DNA from 3 places in the Streptomyces sp. NPDC091209 genome. Region 3 is predicted to be linked to each of the others. Evidence: riboswitches for the same ligand, from Rfam matches in the RefSeq annotation. Region 3 holds a riboswitch; each other region holds the start of a gene.
The links. A riboswitch is a leader RNA that binds a small molecule or an ion and turns the genes downstream of it on or off. The one in region 3 is predicted to bind S-adenosylmethionine.
Positions count from the first base shown of each region.

Region 1: another riboswitch for S-adenosylmethionine. It lies ahead of thrC (threonine synthase); the one in region 3 lies ahead of ACIQRL_RS24715 (putative leader peptide).
Region 2: another riboswitch for S-adenosylmethionine. It lies ahead of ACIQRL_RS02135 (aminotransferase class V-fold PLP-dependent enzyme); the one in region 3 lies ahead of ACIQRL_RS24715 (putative leader peptide).

Region 1 is NZ_JBIVVR010000003.1:176,494-183,060, forward strand. Features, by position in the region: gene otsB (trehalose-phosphatase) at 1-27, shown strand, start outside; gene ACIQRL_RS10990 (trehalose-6-phosphate synthase) at 236-1,687, opposite strand; gene ACIQRL_RS10995 (glucosyl-3-phosphoglycerate synthase) at 1,765-2,709, opposite strand; SAM riboswitch class I at 2,915-3,071, shown strand; gene thrC (threonine synthase) at 3,087-4,385, shown strand; gene ACIQRL_RS11005 (MoaD/ThiS family protein) at 4,382-4,657, shown strand; gene ACIQRL_RS11010 (cold-shock protein) at 5,099-5,302, shown strand; gene groL (chaperonin GroEL) at 5,743-6,567, shown strand, end outside.
Region 2 is NZ_JBIVVR010000001.1:473,204-479,770, forward strand. Features, by position in the region: gene ACIQRL_RS02115 (NYN domain-containing protein) at 52-1,401, opposite strand; gene ACIQRL_RS02120 (hypothetical protein) at 1,437-1,676, opposite strand; gene ACIQRL_RS02125 (rhomboid family intramembrane serine protease) at 1,830-2,585, shown strand; gene ACIQRL_RS02130 (Lrp/AsnC family transcriptional regulator) at 2,627-2,908, shown strand; gene ACIQRL_RS02135 (aminotransferase class V-fold PLP-dependent enzyme) at 2,948-4,321, opposite strand; SAM riboswitch class IV at 4,510-4,626, opposite strand; gene trpD (anthranilate phosphoribosyltransferase) at 4,712-5,776, opposite strand; gene ACIQRL_RS02145 (cytochrome bc complex cytochrome b subunit) at 5,945-6,567, opposite strand, start outside.
Region 3 is NZ_JBIVVR010000008.1:304,289-310,855, reverse strand. Features, by position in the region: gene ACIQRL_RS24735 (hypothetical protein) at 1-172, shown strand, start outside; gene ACIQRL_RS24730 (MFS transporter) at 599-2,020, opposite strand; gene ACIQRL_RS24725 (hypothetical protein) at 2,183-2,473, shown strand; gene ACIQRL_RS24720 (glutathione S-transferase family protein) at 2,644-3,441, opposite strand; gene ACIQRL_RS24715 (putative leader peptide) at 3,555-3,665, opposite strand; SAM riboswitch class IV at 3,659-3,805, opposite strand; gene ACIQRL_RS24710 (amino acid ABC transporter permease) at 4,267-5,271, shown strand; gene ACIQRL_RS24705 (amino acid ABC transporter ATP-binding protein) at 5,370-6,134, shown strand; gene ACIQRL_RS24700 (transporter substrate-binding domain-containing protein) at 6,276-6,567, shown strand, end outside.

The sequences.
Region 1 (6,567 bases), on a different contig from region 3:
GCCGCTCTCGCGGCCCACCTCACCTGACCCGGCCGCTCGCCGCCTGAGCGGGCGGGTGGGCCGCAAGCTGGTTTCGCCCCTCCGCCCCTCCGCCCCTCCGCCCCTACCCGTCCCGCCCCTGGGGGCTCCGCCCCCGGACCCCCGCTCCTCAAACGCCGGAGGGGCTGAGATTTCCCCGGCCGGGGCTGAAAATCGCAGCCGCAGCCGGGATCCAGCCGGAGGGGCTGGACCGTGCTCAGGTCTCCAGTGCCTGGAGCTGGTCCAGGAACCACTGGGCCGGCGGCAGGGCGGTGGCCGCGGCGGCCAGCCGCTTGGTGCGCTCGGCCCGCTCGCCCGGCTGCATGCCGAGCGCCTCGTGCAGCGCCCGCGCCGTACCGATCACGTCGTACGGGTTCACCGGGATCGCGTCCTCGCCCAGCTCCTCGTACGCCCCGGCCTCCCGCGAGAGCACCAGCACACAGCCCTCGTCGGAGACGACCGGGACCTCCTTGGCGACGAGGTTCATGCCGTCCCTGATGGGGTTGACGAGGGCGACGTCGGCCAGTCGGTACGCGGCGAGCGAGCGCGCGAAGTCGTCCTTCACGTGCAGCACCACCGGGGTCCAACCCGGCGTCCCGTACCGGGAGTTGATCTCGTCGGCGACCCGCTGCACCTCGGCCGTGTAGTCCCGGTACACGGCCAGGTCCTGCCGCGAGGGATAGGCGAACGCCACATGGACGACCCGCTCGCGCCACTCCGGGTGCTCGTCGAGGAGCTGCCGGTACGCCAGCATCCCCCGCACGATGTTCTTGGACAGTTCGGTCCGGTCGACGCGTACGACGGTCCTGCGGCCCTCGCCGATCTCCTCGCGCAGCGCGGCCATCCGCTCCTCGACGTCCGCCCGGTGCGAGCGCTCGCGCAGGAACTCGGCGTCCGCGCCGAGGCCGTGCACACCGACGCGGGTCCGGCGGGGCGGGCCGCCGTCCAGGTGCTCGACCGCGGGCGCGGCGTCCGAGGGCGGGGTCACGCGGTAGCGCTCGGGGTCGACCTCGCCCGCGCAGCGCATGAAGGCCGCCGCCCACCGCCAGGTCAGGAACGCCACCCGGTCGGCGCCGAGCATGCCGTCCAGCAGCTCCGCGCGGATGTCGTCGGGGAGCATCCGGAAGTAGTCCTCGGGTGCCCACGGGGTGTGGGAGAAGTGGCCGATGCGCAGGTCGGGGCGCAGCTCGCGGAGCATCCCCGGCACCAGGCACAGGTGGTAGTCCTGGACCAGCACGGAGGCGCCGTCGGCGGCCTCCTCGGCCAGCGCCTCGGCGAAGGCGCGGTTGTAGGTCCGGTACGACGCCCACTGGCGCCGGAACTCCGCGTCGAAGACCGGCTCCAGCGGGGTCTGGTACAGCATGTGGTGGACGAACCACAGCACGGAGTTGGCGATGCCGTTGTACGCGTCGGCGTGCACCTCGGCGTCGATGGCGAGCATCCGCACGCCGTCCTCGCCGACTCCGCGCCGTACGGCCTCCCGGTCGCCGTCGCCGAGGGCGGAACACACCCATAGGGCGCCCGCGTCCGGCCCGATCGCCGAGAGTCCCGAGACGAGACCACCGCCGCCGCGCCGGGCGTGCAGCGAGTCGTCCTCCCGTACCTCGTAGGTGATCGGGCCGCGGTTGGACGCGACCAGAATCCGGTGGGCACCGTGCGTTGAAGCCATGCCTCGAAACCTAGCCCCGTGTCGAAACGCTCAAACGTTCACTTCGGCCGTATGCGGCCGCGGTCGGTCGGTCCTGCCTACGCGGCCTTGCGCCGCTGGTACTCGGAGATTTCGGTCATCGGTGGCCTTTCCTCCGTGTCGACCGAGTACGTGCGCGGCTGGAAACCGTCCCGGCCGCGCTCGAACTGGGTGAGGGCGGGTCGGATCAGATGGCCGCGCGCCAGCCGGAGCTGGGCGGTGCGGTAGATCGCGGCGGCCATTCGGCCGAGCGCCTGGCCGTCCTGGTGGCGGTGCTTGCGCACCCCGACGTCGACCTGGGCGAGCGCGTCCAGGCCCACCAGGTGCAGGGCGTCGACGAGCATGCCCAGTTCCACGCCGTAGCCGACGGGGAACGGGAGCTGTTCGAGCAGTGAGCGGCGGGCCGCGTACTCGCCGCCGAGCGGCTGGACGAAGCCCGCGAGCTGCGGCCAGTGCATGTTCAGCAGAGGGCGGGCCATCAGCTCGGTGACCCGGCCGCCCTGGCCGGTGGCGCCGCCCAGCGGACGGTCGTACATGGCCTTGACCAGATCGACGCCGGGATCGGTGAGCAGCGGGCCCACGATGCCGGAGACGAAGTCGGACGAGAACTCCTTGAGGTCCGCGTCGATGAAACAGACGATGTCCCCGCTCGTCACGAGCAGCGACCTCCACAGCACCTCGCCCTTGCCGGGCACGGCCGGGATCCGCGGGAGGATGTCGTCGCGGTGCACGACGCGCGCGCCCGCGGCGGCGGCGACCGCGGAGGTGCGGTCCGTCGAGCCCGAGTCGACGACGACGATCTCGTCGACGAGGGGCACCTGCTGCATCAGGTCGTGGCGGATGATCGCGACGATCTCGCCGACCGTCTCCTCCTCGTTGAGCGCGGGCAGCACGACACTGACCGTCGACCCGGTGATGCGTTTGGCGGCCATGAGCCGGTGGAGGGGGCGGTCGGTCACGGACCAGGAGCGTGTGCTCAGCCAGCTTTCGACTTCTTTCAGCACGGTCTGCGGCTCCTCACTGTCTGATCACACGCTCTCATCGGCGTGCCCGCTGCGGCCAGCGGCAGATCGATTGCCGTCGTCTCGCGGTTCGGACGACTATCTCAACTGTCCTGGCCTTCGGTTACAGTCTTGAACAACGCGGATGACCATCGCATGTCCTGGATCATCGGCATGTATCGCGTTCAACAGTTCAACAATCAAATACCGCTCATCCAGAGGGGCAGAGGGATACGGCCCGATGAAGCCCCGGCAACCCTCCAGCCGGTCTCGTACCGATCGATGTCGATCGCGTCGCGAGGCTCCCGGCTCGGGAAGGTGCCAAATCCGTCTCACGGCGAAGTGCGTCGTGAGGAAGATGAGGAAAGGGCCTCGCCTCCATGGCTGCGCAGACAGATGCAAGTACCACGAACTCCGCCGAAGCGGTGGACCTCGGCCCGGCCGCGGCGCTTTCCTGCCGCGAGTGCGGACACCGCGTCCCGCTCGGCCCGGTCTTCGCCTGCGAGGAGTGTTTCGGCCCGCTGGAGATCGCCTACGACTTCTCGGCCTACGAAACCGAAGAGCTCCGCAAGCGCATCGAAGCGGGACCCGCGAACATCTGGCGCTACGCGCCCCTCCTGCCCGTCCCCGCGGACGTGGCCGACAAGCCGAACATCAACCCCGGCTGGACCAAGCTCGTCCAGGCCGACAACCTGGCCCGCGAGCTGGGTGTCGACACCGGAAAGCTGTTCGTCAAGGACGATTCCGGCAACCCGACGCACTCCTTCAAGGACCGCGTCGTCGCCCAGGCCATCGAAGCGGCCCGCGCCTTCGGCTTCACCACCCTCTCCTGCTCCTCCACCGGCAACCTCGCCGGCGCCGTGGGCGCCGCGGCGGCCCGCGCCGGCTTCCGCTCCTGCGTGTTCATCCCGCACGACCTGGAGCAGGGCAAGGTCGTCATGGCCGCGGTCTACGGCGGCGAGCTGGTCGGCATCCAGGGCAACTACGACGACGTGAACCGCTTCTGCTCCGAGCTGATCGGCGACCCGGCCGGCGAGGGCTGGGGCTTCGTCAACGTCAACCTGCGGCCGTACTACGCCGAGGGCTCCAAGACGCTGGCCTACGAGATCTGCGAGCAGCTCGGCTGGAAGCTCCCCGACCAGCTCGTCGTGCCGATCGCCTCCGGCTCCCAGCTCACGAAGGTCGACAAGGGCCTCCAGGAGCTCATCAAGCTCGGGCTCGTCGAGGACAAGCCCTACAAGATCTTCGGCGCCCAGGCCGAGGGCTGCTCCCCGGTGTCCGTCGCCTACAAGGCAGGACACGACGTCGTACGGCCGCAGAAGCCGGACACCATCGCCAAGTCGCTTGCCATCGGCAACCCCGCGGACGGGCCGTACGTGCTCGACATCGCGCGGCGCACCGGCGGTGCGGTGGAGGACGTGAACGACGAGCAGATCGTCGACGCGATCAAGCTGCTCGCGCGCACCGAGGGCATCTTCGCGGAGACGGCCGGCGGGGTGACCGTGGGCGTCACGCGCAAGCTGATCGAGAACGGTCTCCTGGACCCGACCCTGACCACTGTCGTGCTGAACACCGGCGACGGCCTCAAGACCCTGGACGCGGTGGCCTCGGACACCGGGCTGACCGCGACCATCCGCCCGAACCTCGACTCCTTCCGAGAGGCTGGCCTCGCATCATGAGCGTCAACGTCCGCATCCCCACCATCCTGCGCACCTACACCGGTGGCGCCGCCGAGGTGACGGCCGAGGGCACGACCCTCGCCGAGGTCATCGGTGACCTGGAGAAGAACCACACGGGCATCGCCGCGCGCGTCCTGGACGACCAGGGCAAGCTGCGCCGCTTCGTCAACGTGTACGTCAACGACGACGACGTGCGGTTCGAGCAGGGTCTGGAGACGGCGACCCCGGACGGTGTGGGCGTCTCGATCATTCCGGCCGTCGCCGGGGGCTGATCGTTACCCTCGGTAATGCCGAACACGCAGAGTTCATCGAATTGCCCCCTCCGTGAGAGAAACGGAGGGGGCAATTCTGTATGGTTGAGGGCGCTACAGTTGGGGAAGCGACTTCGCTTTCGATGTTGGTTCCATGCCGGACGCATATGAGTACCCGTTCGGCGGCCGACAAGAAGTAGCCAAACTGCCTCCCCTTTATGGGTTGTTTATGGCATTTACGGGGCCCGAATTGCCCTGAATCCTTGCGGTCCCTCCGCATATCATTGATCAGCCATGCCCAGAATTCTCGTCCGATTGACCTGTTGCAGAGGGCAGTTGGACAGATACATTCAGCCGCGGTCGACGCGTTCCGGCGCACACCCCCAACCATTGGGGGGTGAGGTCTGACCCGGATCCGCGAAGTGTGGATCTGTGCAAGGGCCAGTAATAGGGGAGTTAGGCATGGCTCAGGGCACCGTCAAGTGGTTCAACGCGGAGAAGGGGTACGGCTTCATCGCGGTCGACGGTGGTGCGGACGTCTTCGTGCACTACAGCGCGATTCAGATGGACGGCTACCGCACCCTTGAAGAGGGTCAGCGAGTGGAGTTCGAAATCTCGCAGGGCCAGAAGGGTCCGCAGGCGGACATGGTCAAACTCGCCGTCTAGTCCGGGCGCGAACGGCCACCGACGCACTCACGCCGAGGGGCCCGCATCCCACCAGGGATGCGGGCCCCTCGTGCGTCCCCGGCGCCCTTCCCCTGTCTCGTGCGCGCCCGCGCGCCCGCGAGCGCCCCCCGTGCGAGGGCCGCACCCGGAGGGCTGTCTGGAGGGCGCTCGATGGGCTCGCTTCGCGAGCACACCTTGCTCCCGCCCGTCGCCCGACCGTCACCCCTCAACGAGCTAGCTTCGCGAGCACACCTTGCACTCGGCGGGGTCGAGTGCTAATCATTGGCGTTAGCACTCTCCCAGTGAGAGTGACAGAACTTGGATCGGGTCAGCGAGGCCCGCGGGCCTGTGGGGCAAGGAACCACAGGGCTCGCAGGCCGTCCGTCGCGGGCGCGGGCACGATCCGGAGAAATCCACCCCGTCCGGGAGGACCACTTCACATGGCCAAGATCATCGCGTTCGACGAGGAGGCACGGCGCGGTCTCGAGCGCGGGATGAACCAGCTCGCCGACGCCGTCAAGGTCACCCTCGGCCCCAAGGGCCGTAACGTCGTCCTCGAGAAGAAGTGGGGCGCGCCCACGATCACCAACGATGGTGTTTCCATCGCCAAGGAGATCGAGCTCGAGGACCCGTACGAGAAGATCGGCGCCGAGCTGGTCAAGGAAGTCGCCAAGAAGACGGACGACGTCGCCGGCGACGGTACGACCACGGCGACCGTGCTGGCCCAGGCGCTCGTGCGCGAGGGTCTGCGCAACGTCGCCGCCGGCGCCAACCCGATGGCTCTCAAGCGCGGTATCGAGAAGGCCGTCGAGGCCGTCTCCGGTGCCCTCCTCGAGCAGGCCAAGGATGTCGAGACCAAGGAGCAGATCGCTTCCACGGCCTCCATCTCCGCCGCCGACACCCAGATCGGCGAGCTCATCGCCGAGGCGATGGACAAGGTCGGCAAGGAAGGCGTCATCACCGTCGAGGAGTCCCAGACCTTCGGTCTGGAGCTGGAGCTCACCGAGGGTATGCGCTTCGACAAGGGCTACATCTCGGCGTACTTCGCCACCGACATGGAGCGTATGGAGGCCGTCCTCGACGACCCGTACATCCTGATCGCGAACTCCAAGATCGCGAACGTCAAGGACCTGCTCCCGCTCCTCGAGAAGGTCATGCAGGGCGGCAAGCCGCTGCTGATCATCGCCGAGGACGTCGAGGGCGAGGCCCTGTCGACCCTGGTCGTCAACAAGATCCGTGGCACCTTCAAGTCCGTCGCCGTCAAG
Region 2 (6,567 bases), on a different contig from region 3:
CGCGATGGGGCGTCAGCCGATACAAAGGAGAAAAGGAACGAAAGGGATTGCTCAGCCGCGCGAGAAGCGCTTGAGGAGCACCACGGACGCCACCGGCCGGGCGCCCGCCTTGGCGATGCCGTCGGCCACCTCGCGGTCGGTCGAGACGACGATGACCGGCCGGCCGGGCGGTTCGGCCCGCACGAGCTGACGGATCAGCTCGTCCGCCGTGACGCCGGGCTTGGAGAACAGCACCCGCACCCCGCGCGGCGGCGCGAGCAGCACCGGCGCGGCCAGCTCGGCCCCGTCGAAGACACAGGTGACCTCGGCGCCCGTCTGCGCGGCGAGCTGCGAGAGCTGCCCGAGCAGCCTCAGCCGCTGCTTCTCCAGCGGCATCTGGGGATAGCCGGTCTTGGTGACGTTGTAGCCGTCGACGACCAGATGCGCCTGGGGCAGCGCGAGCAGCTGGTCCAGGATCGCGGGGTCGTTCTCGGACAGCGCGCGGGCGGCGATGTCCTTGGGCGTCATCTGTCCCGGCTCGACCGCCTCCACGGTCTCCGCGGGGCGGACGGAGACGGGGGGCAGCGCCAGTTCCCGGCGCAGGCCCTGGGTCGCCTCCAGGACGGTGTCGAGCAGCAGGCGCACGCGCATGTCCTCGACGCTGCGCCCCTCGCGGGCCGCCCTGCGGGTGGCCTCCAGGGCGGCCTCGGCCTCCGAGAGGCGCGCCTTGAGACGGCGGCTCTCGCTCTCCGCGGCGGACACCTGGGCCTGGCCCTCCGCCTTCGCCGTGTCCGTCTCGGCCTGGAGCTTGCGCAGGGCCGCCTCGCCGCGCTTGATGTCACTGAGAGCACTGCGCAGCTTGCGGTGAAGCGATTCCGCTTCCTTCCTGGCCGATTCCAGTTCCGTGCGCAGCCGTTCGGTCTCGGTCCGCGTCTGCCCGCGGGCCTCCGCGAGTTCCGTCCGCAGCCGCTCCAGCTCGGCGCGGCTCTCCTCGCCGGCGCGCTCGGCGTCCGCCCGCAGGGCCTCCTCGCCCGCGGCGGTCACCAGCTTCACCCAGCCCGTGGGACGCAGCACATAGGCCGCGGCCGCCACGTCGAGCGGATCCGCGGCCGGGGGCGGCGCGCCGGAGTCGAGGGCTCCGACGAGCTCCGGCTGGGACTCTCTGAGCTTCTCGGCGATGCGCTGTCTGAACAGCGGGTCCGTCTCCAGCGCCGCGGCCATCGCGTTGCCGGCGAACTTGGCCCGCCGGCTCGGCGTGAACCGGGCGTACTGCCTGAGCTGGACGGGCAGTTCGGCCATCGTCAGCCCGCCGAAGCCGTCCGAGACGATCTGCACGACGCGTCGGCGCACGCCGTCGGGCAGCGGACGGTCGAGCACCTCGGCGGTGCCGTCGTCCGGCTCCCCGCCTGTGGTCTCCACCATCCGTTCACCCCAATATCCGTGCGGGGCCCGCTCCCTCAGGAGCCGGCGCCCGGCCTGTCCACGAGTTCGACCTGATCCACCGCGTTGCACCAGCGGCACCGCACCGACTCGATGGTCTCACTGACCACCTCGCGCTCCTCGACCTTCGGCTCACCGGCCAGGTCGAGGTGTACGTACTCGACGACCTTCGAGGAGCGGGTGACGTCGAAACGCGTGAGGTTGCCGCAGAGGGCGCAGCGCCAGCGGGTCTTGGCGTCGGGCAGGGGAACTGTCATAGGGCAGTCGCTTTCCTTCTAGTGTCCGTCCGGCGCCGGTCTCCCGGTGCATGTGGCTCGTAACCCTACGGCCTGGCGGGTACTCGACGCTCGGCCGTCCCCGGCGGCGAGGCGGTCTGTGCGCATCGGCGTGGTTACGTCATGCTCTGCACCATGATCGGCAATTGGAGTACGGCGGTCGGCAGGGCGCTGCGGGATCGGTCGGCGCCGGTGACGTACGGGCTGATCGTCCTGTGCTGTCTGATCTTCGTGATCGGCCCCGCCTCGGGCCTCGATCCCGCGTACGGCACCGGGGACGAACTGCTGGTCGCCCAGCGGGCGTACTTCCGCCGCTGGGGCGTGGTGCCGGCCGAGCTGTTCGGCGGGGCCCCGCGCGAGGCGCTCACCCCCGCCACCGCCCTGTTCATCCACGGCAGCTGGCTCCACCTCCTGGGCAACATGCTCTTCTTCTACGTCTTCGGGCTGATGACCGAGGAACGCATGGGTCATCTGGAGTTCGCCCTCTTCTATCTGGGCTGCGGATATCTGGCCCTGCTCGGCTACGCCGCCGCCAACGCCGGCTCGCAGCAGTCCCTGGTCGGCGCCTCCGGGGCGATCTCGGCGGTGCTCGGCGCGTTCCTGTACCTGTTCCCCAAGGCCCGGGTGACCAGTCTCTTCCCGTTCCTGTTCTTCCTGCCGCTGCGGTTTCCGGCCTGGGTGGTGCTGCCGTTCTGGTTCACCCTTCAATGGCTGGCGGCGGGCCGCAGCCCCTCGGGCCCCGGGGTCGCCTATCTGGCCCACCTCGTGGGCTTCTCCCTGGGCTTCGTCTACGCCTGGGCGCGGTTCCGTCACCGTACGGCCGTCGCGCCCTCTCCGGGGCCGCTCCCGGGGCCCCCGGTCGAACAGCCGGGTCAGGTGGACCGCGAGTAGGGTGAGATCCCCAGCAGCGGCCCCTAGGGAGAGAACCAGCCGTGATCACCGCGATCGTCCTCATCAAGACCAGCGTGGACCGGATCCCCGAGATCGCCGAGTCGATCGCGTCGCTGGAGAGCGTCAGCGAGGTCTTCTCCGTCACCGGCACCTACGACCTGATCGCGATGGTCCGGGTCAAGGCCCACGACGACCTCGCGGACGTCATTCCCGGCAAGATCAGCAAGATCCCGGGCGTCGAAGGGACGGACACGCACGTGGCGTTCCGTACGTACTCCCAGCACGACCTGGAGGCGGCGTTCGCGATCGGTCTCGACTCCTGACCGACGGAACACCGCCTCCGGGCGGAACCCCTTCCCGCGTCAGACCGCGGGGACGCAGCGGCCGCCCTCGGTGCGGTACTGCCAGCGCGCGCCGTCCCTGACGAGCTCGCGCACCGCGCGGACGAACCGCTCGACGTGCTCGTCGGGGGTACCGGCCCCGAAGCTGACGCGGATGGCGTTGAGGGACTTCTCGCCGGGGGCCGCCTCGGGGGCGCCGCACTCCCCCTGGGTCTCCGGGTCGCTGCCGAGCAGCGTGCGGACCAGCGGGTGGGCGCAGAAGAGGCCGTCGCGGACGCCGATGCCGTACTCGGCGGAGAGCGCGGCCGCGAAGTGCGAGCTGTTCCAGCCCTCGACGACGAAGGAGATGACGCCGACCCGCGGGGCGCCGTCACCGAAGAGCGACAGGACCCGGACTTCGGGGACCTCGGCGAGACCCGCGCGGACGGTCCGGATGAGGTGCTGCTCACGGGCGACGAGGTTGTCGAAGCCCGCGTCGGTGAGCGCCTTGCAGGCCGAGGCGATGGAGTAGGCGCCGATGACGTTCGGCGAGCCGGCCTCGTGCCGGGCCGCGCTGTCGTGCCACTCCACGTCCACGCCGCCGTCCGTGCGCCGGGTGACCTTGCGGCTGGCGCCGCCGCCCGCGAGGTACGGCTCGGCCGCGAGCAGCCAGTCGGAGCGGCCCGCGAGGACGCCGGAGCCGAAGGGCGCGTACAGCTTGTGCCCCGAGAAGGCGACCCAGTCGACGTCGAGGTCCTGGACCGACACCGGGTGGTGCGGGGCGAGCTGCGCGGCGTCGAGGACGATACGGGCGCCGTGGGCGTGCGCGGCGGCGGCCAGCTCGCGCACCGGCCACAGTTCCCCGGTGACGTTCGAGGCGCCGGTGACGCAGACCAGGGCCGGTCCGTACGGGTCACGGGCGGCGAGGGCGTGCTCCAGGGTGTCGACGGCCTCGCCGGGGGTGCGCGGGGCGTTCAGGTAGGTCACCCGGGCGTCGCGCCAGGGCAGCAGCGAGGCGTGGTGCTCGGTCTCGAAGACGAAGACCTGGCAGTCGGCCGGGAGCGCGGCGGCGAGCAGGTTGAGCGAGTCGGTGGTGGAGCGGGTGAAGACCACCTGGTCGCCGGCACGGCAGTCGAGGAACTCCTCGACGGTCCTGCGGGCGTTCTCGAAGAGGTCGGTGGAGAGCTGCGAGAGATAGCCGGCGCCCCGGTGGACGCTGCCGTAGTACGGCGCGTACGCGGCCACGTCGTCCCACACCCGCTGCAGGGCGGGCGCGCTGGCGGCGTAGTCGAGGGCCGCGTAGGTGACCTCGCCGCCGGTCACGAGCGGAACAGTGACATCCCGGCCCAGAACGGCCAGAGCCCCCGAAGTGTCAGGGCAAACGGACTGGTCGGCGGCAACGGTGGAGACAGACATGGCGAGCTCCTGTGAGAGGCAGGCGGGATCACCGCGCGAGCCGGCCGCCCGGAGGCAGGGCTCAGCGCAGGAAAGGGTGAAAAGGGTGTGCGGGGGCGGGGCTCTACGCCCTATCGCATTCGCTTGCTCACAGAAGGCTCCCTCGAACGACCAGGACCCCTGGTTGCGTCCGCCCGGAGGGCGGGAGGGGTCCGCGCTTGCCGTAGGCCTCGCTGCCTACGACCTGGTCTTCACCCGGGGCACCCCGCCACGGACGGAGGGTTGCCGGACAGCCGGCCGGGGCCTGATGGCTGTCACTCATGACCTGGTACAGCATCTTGCCAGAGGATCTTCCCCGCGCAAGGCGCAGTCCGGATTCTGGACTGCGCCCTGCCCGGTGGCGCGGGTCGGTCAGGCGTTGCTGGCGGCCACCCAGCGGTCCAGGGTGCGCCTGGCGGCGCCGGAGTCGATCGCCTCGGCCGCCTTCTCCATCCCGGCGCGGAGCTGGTCCGCGAGCGGCGCGCCGGTCGGCGACAGAGCCACCAGGGCCGCCGCCGAGTTCAGCAGGACCGCGTCCCGTACGGGCCCGCGCTCGCCGTCGAGCACGCGCCGGGCGACCTCAGCGTTGTACGAGGCGTCGGCGCCGCGCAGGGCCTCCACCGGGACGATGTCGAGCCCGACGTCCCGCGGGTCGAAGCGCTCCTCGGTGACCGAGCCGTCGCGGACCACCCAGACGTGGGAGCCCGCGGTGGTGGTCAGTTCGTCGAGGCCGTCGTCGCCGCGGAAGACCAGCGAGGAGTTGCCGCGCTCGGCGAACACGCCCGCCACGATCGGCGCCATACGGGGGTCGGCGACGCCGACCGCCTGGGCCTTCACCCGGGCCGGGTTCGTCAGCGGGCCGAGCACGTTGAAGGTCGTGCGGATGCCCAACTGGCCGCGTGCCGCCGCCACATGACGCAGCGCCGGGTGGAACTTCACCGCGAAACAGAAGGTGATGCCGGCTTCCTCGGCCACCTCGGCGACCCGCTTCACCGTCAGCTGGAGATTGACGCCGAGCTTCTCCAGGACGTCCGACGAGCCGGACGCCGAGGACGCGGCCCGGTTGCCGTGCTTGACGACCTTGGCGCCGGTGCCCGCCACGACGATCGAGGACATGGTGGAGATGTTGACGGTCTTCGCGCCGTCGCCGCCCGTTCCGACGATGTCGACGGTGTGTCCGGGCACCTCGATCACATTGGCGTGCTCGTACATCGCCCGGACGAGTCCGGTGATCTCCTGGACGGTCTCGCCCTTGGCCCGCAGGGCCACCACGAACCCGGCGATCTGCGCGTCGGTCGCCTCGCCGCGCATGATGCGGTCCATCGCCCAGGCCGTGTCGTCCGCGCTCTGGTCGCGGCCGTCGAGCAGGCCGTTCAGTACCGCCGGCCAGGAACGGCCCGCCGCGGTGTCGCCTCCAGCGGGGTTCACAGCGCTCATGGTCGCTCCTGGGTTCGTCGGTCACGCGGTCGTCGGTGACGCGGTCGTAGTGACGCGGGGTGGATCACCCCGCACCACGGGGTGAGTCCACCCTATCCAGCCCGGGAGACGGCAAAGAGCCCCGTCCATTGCATGGACGGGGCTCCTGCCGTGGCGAACAGCAGGGGATCAGTGGTGGCCGTGGCCGCTCGTGATCTCCTTGTACTCCTCGACGGTGGGCTTGGGGATCTGGTTGTCCTCCCCGTAGAAGCCCTGGCTCATCTTGGCGCGCAGCTTCTTCGCGCCCGAGACCTTGCGCTCGACACCGTTCTCGTCGACCGTCGGGCCGATCTCGGCCGGCTTGTACTGGTCGTGCGCGGTGAGCGTGTGCAGCGCGTCCTGGCTGAGCGGCTCGTGGACCTCGATGAACTCACCGTGCGGCAGGCGCTTGATGATGCCCGACTCACGGCCGTGCAGCACCTTGTCCCGGTCCCGGCGCTGGAGGCCGAGGCAGATCCGCTTGGTGGCGATGAAGGTGAGCACCGGCACGACGAAGAAGGCGATCCGCACGAACCAGGTGATCGAGTTGATCGCCAGGTGGAAGTGCGTGGCCCAGATGTCGTTGCCGCCGCCGACGAGCAGCACGAAGTACCAGCTGATCCAGGCGGCGCCGAACGCGGTCCGGGTCGGGACGTTGCGCGGGCGGTCCAGGATGTGGTGCTCGCGCTTGTCGCCGGTGACCCAGGACTCGATGAACGGGTAGACCGCGATCGCGACCAGGACCAGCGGGAAGATCACCAGCGGGATGAACA
Region 3 (6,567 bases):
TCGCGCCGGTGCGGTGGTGCCGTCGGCCGCCGCGCTCGCGGAAGCCGTCGAGCTCGGCGACCGTTTCGCCGTCGGGGACGCCGATCCGGCCGCAGTCCCCTGGGCAGGAGTCGCGGTCGCCCGGGAACCGGCGACGGCCGAGGCCGTGGTGGGCCCGGCGCTCGCTTTGTGATCGGGGCGGAACGCCACGACCAGGAACACGAGAGCGCCCACCGCGATCAGCGCGATCGGGGCGACGGCGAACAGTCTGAGCCGATGCCCGCGGCGCCGCGCGGCCTGCCTCGTTGCCTTCATGTGTATCCGTCTCCGAGGATCGAGCCGATGATCTGTCCATCAGTGGCCGCGGGAACCGAAAAGGTTGCCGCCCGTGTCCAGCCGCCGCTGGACCGGAGGGTGAGAATCGCCGAAGGCCGCGCCACCCCCGTATGACGACCGCCCCCTGTCCGTTGCGGGCGGGTCATGTCTACTACGGAAGACGCGTTGACGGGGTCACGACGACCGTATGCGCCGAATCCGCCGTCGGCCCCGGGCCCGGCCCGGCACCGCGGGACGCCGGAGCCGCATTTCCGTAGGGATGGTTCGGCGTTCGTCCGGGGGATCAGCCGTCGATTCGTGCCCCGGTGCCCACCGTGTCGCGGGTGATGACGGTGGTCCTGGGAAGAAGGATCGCGGCCGTGAGTCCGAGGAGGCCGAGGACAGCGAGTGTGACCATGGCCGCGGCGTAGGAACGGGTGGTGAATCCGGCCACGAGGATGGTGCCGGCGACGGCCGTGCCGAGCGAGGAGCCGAGGTTCGACACACTGCGGGACAGGCCGGAGATCTCGCCCTGCCGGTCCTCGGGGAAACTCGACTGGACGATGTTCACCGACGGCGTCAGCATCACGCCCAGGCCCAGTCCGACCAGGAGGAGGCCGGGAGCGAAGGCCCAGGGGCTCGCGAAGCTGTTGACCATGGCGATCAGGACGATCACGCCCGCGATCGTGACGACGAAGCCGACGATGATCAGGGTGCGTTGGGGGCGGCGCTCGGCGAGACGTTCGGCGGCCAGGGAGGTGGCGAGCAGACCGAGGGTGGCGGCGGTGAAGATGACGCCGGTCGCGATGGCGTCGTAGCCGCGCACCACTTGGAGGTAGGCGGCCACGGTGAACGAGGATCCCATGAGCAGCAGCCATTGGATGTTCTGGGTGATGAGGCCGAGGTTGGACGTGCGGTCGCGGAACAGGCTGGTGGAGAGCAGCGGTTCCTTGCCCGCCGCCTCACGGGCCCGCACGGAGCGGAAGAACCACAGCAGCGTCAGCGCACCCAGGACGAGCAGGCCCGTCATCAGCCAGACGTTGTTGTCGGCGGCCAGGATGCCCATGACGACGAGGACGAGGCCGGTGGCCGAGAGGACGGCTCCGACGGTGTCGAATTCGCGTGTCGGATCCGGCGGGAGCGGGTCCTCGATGTGCCGGCTCAGCACGATGATCAGCGCGATGACCAGGGCCTGGAACACGAACGCCGCCCGCCAGCTGATCCACGAGGTGATGAGCCCGCCGATGAGGGGACCCGCCGCCGCGCCGATGCCGCCCAGCGCCATGACGACGCCGAAGGCCCGGGCGCGGGAGGTCATGTCCTGGAAGAGGAGCGTCGTGAGGATGTAGACGGGCGGGATGAGAAGAGCGGTTCCGACGCCTTCGAGGATCGAGTTGCCGAGGATGAGGACGCCCAGACCGGGGGCGGCGGCACTCAGCAGGGCGCCCACTCCGTACACCGAGAGCCCGGCCAGGAAGCAGCGTTTCCGGCCGTAGCGGTCCGTCAGCTTGCCGCCGGGAATCATCAGCGCGGCCATGACGAGCAGGAAGAGCGTGATCGCGATCTGCACGCCCTGAACGGTGGTGTCGAGGTCCTCGCTGATGTCGTTGATCATCACGTTCATGTTGGAGCCGGCGAAGCTGCAGATGAACTGGGCGAGGGCGAGTGGGGCGAGCACCCGGCGCTGTGCCACCGACGGCCGTCTCGACGGGCCTGATTCAGCCATCGTCATTCCTTCTGGCCGCCGGACGTGTGGGGTGCGTTCCGCGCTCCTACGCTCATAGAGTGCGCCGAACGTCCACGGACCGCACGTGGACGGGGGCGGACCGGCGGAACGTCCCGGCACGTGCCCGCCGTTCTCCGCGGCGGGCATGCAGGGGATCAGGGGATGGGACAGAGTGTGGTCATGGGGCGCCTGTGGATGACGTGGTCGATCGAAGGCGTCGGATCGGCCGGCCAGAACGTCGCCGACGTGGAAGCGGCCTGCCGTGCTCTGGTCGGTTCCGTCGAGCGGTCCCGGCGCGCCTTCGACGTGCCGGAGCCGTGGGAGGAGCTCCGCGCGTCGGCGCTGATCATCCAGGACCGGATCCTGGGCTCCGGGCGCGAGGTCCTTGACCAGGGCCGGCAGTGGACCTCGACCCTGGAGGGCGTGAGCATCGTCCTGGTTCCGCGCGAGTGAACGGTCCGGACGCCGGGCCCGGCGTCCGGTTCTCCGCTCGGCCCGCCACGAGAGAACCCCACCCCACCGTCCGGAGGACGGCCGTCGACATGTCGGCTGACCGTTTCGACGACCGCACACCCGGTCGGGCTGATGGGCCGAGTGGGACCTCCCCTCGATTCCGCCGGGGGTCAGGCGTCGGCCGCCACGGGCGCCGTGTCGATCCCGCCCCGGAAGGCGGGGTGGTCGCCCAGACGGCGTACGTAGTCCCGGAGCCGGGGATGCGGGCGAAGGATGTCGGCTGGGCCCGGCTGGGTGAGCGCCACCCACACGTCCACGTCCGCCGCCGTCAGGTCGTCGCCCAACACGTATGGCCGCGTGGCGAGTTGGCAGTCCAGCAGCTCCAGGGCCGCCGACAGGTCCGAGGGCTGGGCGGACGGGGTGACGTCGCGGTCCAGCAGGTCGCGCAGGGCCTCGATGTCAGCGGTGAGGGCCGGCGGGCACAGCGTGGAAGGGCGGCCCGTGGTGTGGCCGGAGAGCAGCCCGGCGAGATCGCGGAGGATGTCGGGCGTGTGGTTGCTGACGATGCGTCCGCTCCAGCGGTCGCACAGCGCGGGTGCCGTCAGCGGTCCGTCGTAGTGGTGCTCGGTGGCTTCGTAGGCGCGGCGCAGTGAGGCGAAGGCGTCGGGTGTCCCGGCGGGGTGTGCCAGGATCGTGGTGGCGACCGAGTCCGTCAGGCCGAGCAGGTCGAGGGTGATCGCGATGCGCAGTGAGAGGGGACAACTCCCCGACAGATACAACTCGTAGCGGTGCGGCGCCGGGTAGAAGCCGCCGGCCAGGCCCACGCCGATACGGCTGTGGACGCTGTGCGGGAGCTCGGACGGTGTCGCCGCCGCCTTCAGGCCGGGGCGAAGGCCCGAGGGGAACGAAACCTGGTCACAGGGACGCGAGTTGGCTGAACCGGAAGGGCGCGAAGCTGTCTCGGGCATGACTCTCCCTTGGGGAACGAGGAAGCCACCGCCGCCTTGTGGGCACCAGCGGCCGAAATGCGGATTGACTGCGCTTGTTCGCACCGGTCCGGATCGAACGGACCGGTCACGGATCAGTAAGCGCTGGAGACACGCAACAGATCGATGTGCAGGCGCCTCGTCAAACCGTTCCTGGGCAATTCCCCACCGGTCCCCGCTCCAGGGCTCGCGAGACGCGAGACCACGCTTGTCCCACCGCACCGGCGGGACCCGGTCGTCACCCGGGGCACCCCGTCGCGGTGGAAGGGTTGCCTGTCAGCGGGCCGGGGCCGATGACCACAGGAGCGGGGGCGAACCCGCGCCGTGGGCGCTGACAATCGTGACCGTCCACGCCAGTCTCGGTGCGACCTGTTGCGCCGTCAAGAAGGCGGACCACGCGGTCTCACCTGGTGGTCACCCGCATTGACATTCTTTTCGGGGCGGGCCTAACGTGCGGCGGACAACGGGATGCCTCAGGGCCGGAGAAGAGAAATGGTGACGGCGATGCACGCAGCTGACGGGACGGCCGCATGGCGGCGCCCCGGCCGCGATGTGCTCTGCGCCGACCGCTCCGTGGACCTGCTGCGTGTCAACAGCGCGCTGTGTACGGGCACATGTCGCTCCCACTGCCAGGGCTGACGGCTCTTCTTCCGAATCTCTGACGACCACCGCTGTCGCGGTGTGTCTCTTCTCCGTCCAGCCTCCGTTCCACGTGCACCCATGCGTCTTTCGCGCCGAGCCGTTCCGGCTCCGCGCCGTGCTGCCGCTCGCCGTGGTCCGGGGTGTCCGAATCCGCTGGAGCTCTCCATGAGTGAATCTCCGGGCATAGCTGTGTCCCCTGGATCAGCGCCGCCCGCCGAGGCGATCCCCCGTCCCCACGTCCCCACCGCGCCCAAGCCCCTCGCGGCCCAGCGGGTCCTTCCGCTGCGGCGTCCCGGCCGCTGGATCATCACGGCCGTCGTGCTCGTGCTGGTCGCCCAGATCACCCACGGCCTGGTCACCAACCCCTTCTACCAGTGGGACCGCTTCCAGTACTGGTTCCTGCGGCCGACCATCCTCGACGGACTGCTCATCACCCTCGAAGTCGCGGCCTACAGCGCGGTGTTGGGCCTGCTGGGCGGCATCCTGCTCGCGCTGGCCAGGCTCTCCCCGAGTCCGGTGCTCCGCGCGGTGAGCTGGGTCTACACCTGGCTGTTCCGGTCGGTACCCCTCATCGTGGTCCTGCTGTTCCTGTACAACTTCAGTGCCCTGTACCGGACGTTGAGCGTAGGCGTTCCGTTCGGGCCGGCCTTCTTCACCTTCGACGAGTCCCATCTGGCCACCGACATGGCCGTCGCCGTCGTCGGACTCAGCCTGAACGAAGCGGCGTACGCCTCCGAAGTGGTGCGCGGTGGCCTCCTCTCCGTCGACCAGGGGCAGCACGAAGCGGCCTCCGCGCTCGGCCTGCCGAAGCGGTACCAGTTCGCCAAGATCGTCTTCCCGCAGGCGCTGCGGTCCATCACCCCCAACTACGTGAACCAGCTGATCGGCCTGATCAAGGGCACCTCACTGGTCTTCTACGTGTCCCTGCTGGACCTGTTCGGCTCCGTGCAGAGCATGGGCAGCACGTACCCCGGCGACATCGTGCCGCTGCTCCTCGTGGCCACCGCCTGGTATCTGATCCTCACCAGCGTCGTGTCCGTCATCCAGTTCTACGTCGAGCGGTACTACTCGCGGGGCGCGCTGCGCACCCTGCCGCCGACCCCGTTGCAGAAGGTACGGAACGGTCTGCGCGACGTGCGTGCCCGGGTCCGGAGGGAGACGGCGATATGACCGGCGAAGCGCGTCAGACGACGGTGAAGGACAGGACGGATCAGGCGGACCAGGAGGCGGGGACGGCTCCGGCGGCCGAGGCCATCGAAGCGCTCGGGATCCAGCCGGCCGCGGTCGAGGTGCACGACGTGCACAAGTGGTACGGCTCCCACCAGGTCCTGAGCGGGGTGGAGTTGACCGTCCGGCCCGGAGAGGTCACGGTCGTCCTCGGACCCTCCGGCTCCGGCAAGTCCACGCTCCTGCGGGTCATCAACCACCTGGAGAAGCCCGAGATCGGCCACGTCAGCCTGAACGGCGAGCTCATCGGCGTCCGCAGGCACGGCGAGCGCCTGAAGGAACTGAGCGAGCGCGTCATCCTGGACCAGCGCAGCCGCATCGGGTTCGTCTTCCAGAACTTCAATCTCTTCCCGCACCTGACCGTGCTGGACAACGTGGCCGCGGCTCCGGTGGCGACCGGGAAACTGTCCAGGCCCGAGGCCCAGCAGCTGGCCCGTGATCTGCTCGCCCGGGTGGGACTGGCGGACAAGTCAAGTGCCTATCCAAGGCAGTTGTCGGGCGGACAGCAGCAGCGGGTGGCCATCGCCCGCGCCCTCGCCCTGAGGCCCGGGGTCATCCTCTTCGACGAGCCGACCTCGGCGCTCGACCCCGAACTGGTCGGTGAGGTGCTCGCCGTCATCAAGGATCTGGCCAGAAGCGGCACCACCCTCGTCATCGTCACCCACGAGATCGGCTTCGCCCGCGAGATCGCCGACCGGGTCGTCTTCATGGACGGTGGCCGAATCGTCGAACAGGGTTCGCCCGCAGAGGTGTTGGACCACCCACAGCAGGAGCGGACCAGGGACTTCCTGAGCAAGGTCCTCTGAAGCAAGGCCCTCTGGCCCACAGCCCGCCGGCGAACAGCGAAGCACCGGTCGCCGTACGCCGTCACGCCCGTCCACCCGATCTCGCGGCCCGCCGGGACCGCGCCCCCACACCCTCACCGCACACACCCGACAAGGACAGCCATGCGCACCCTCCCCCTGAACAGCAGAATCCTTCGCGGCGTCACCGCCACCGCGGCCGTCGCCTCCCTCGCCGCCGGGCTCGCCGCGTGCGGGGGAGACAGCGACGCGGCCACCCGGACGCGGAGCGACTCCGCCGGAACCGTCACCATCGGCGCACTCTCCAACGGCGCCGCCAAGGAGACCGAGTTGAAGGTGTCCGAGGTGAAGTCGATCAGTGCCGAGCTGCCCAAGTCCGTGGCCAAGAAGGGCACGTTGGTGGTGGGCATCGGCGCCCTGCCAGCCGGATCGGCGC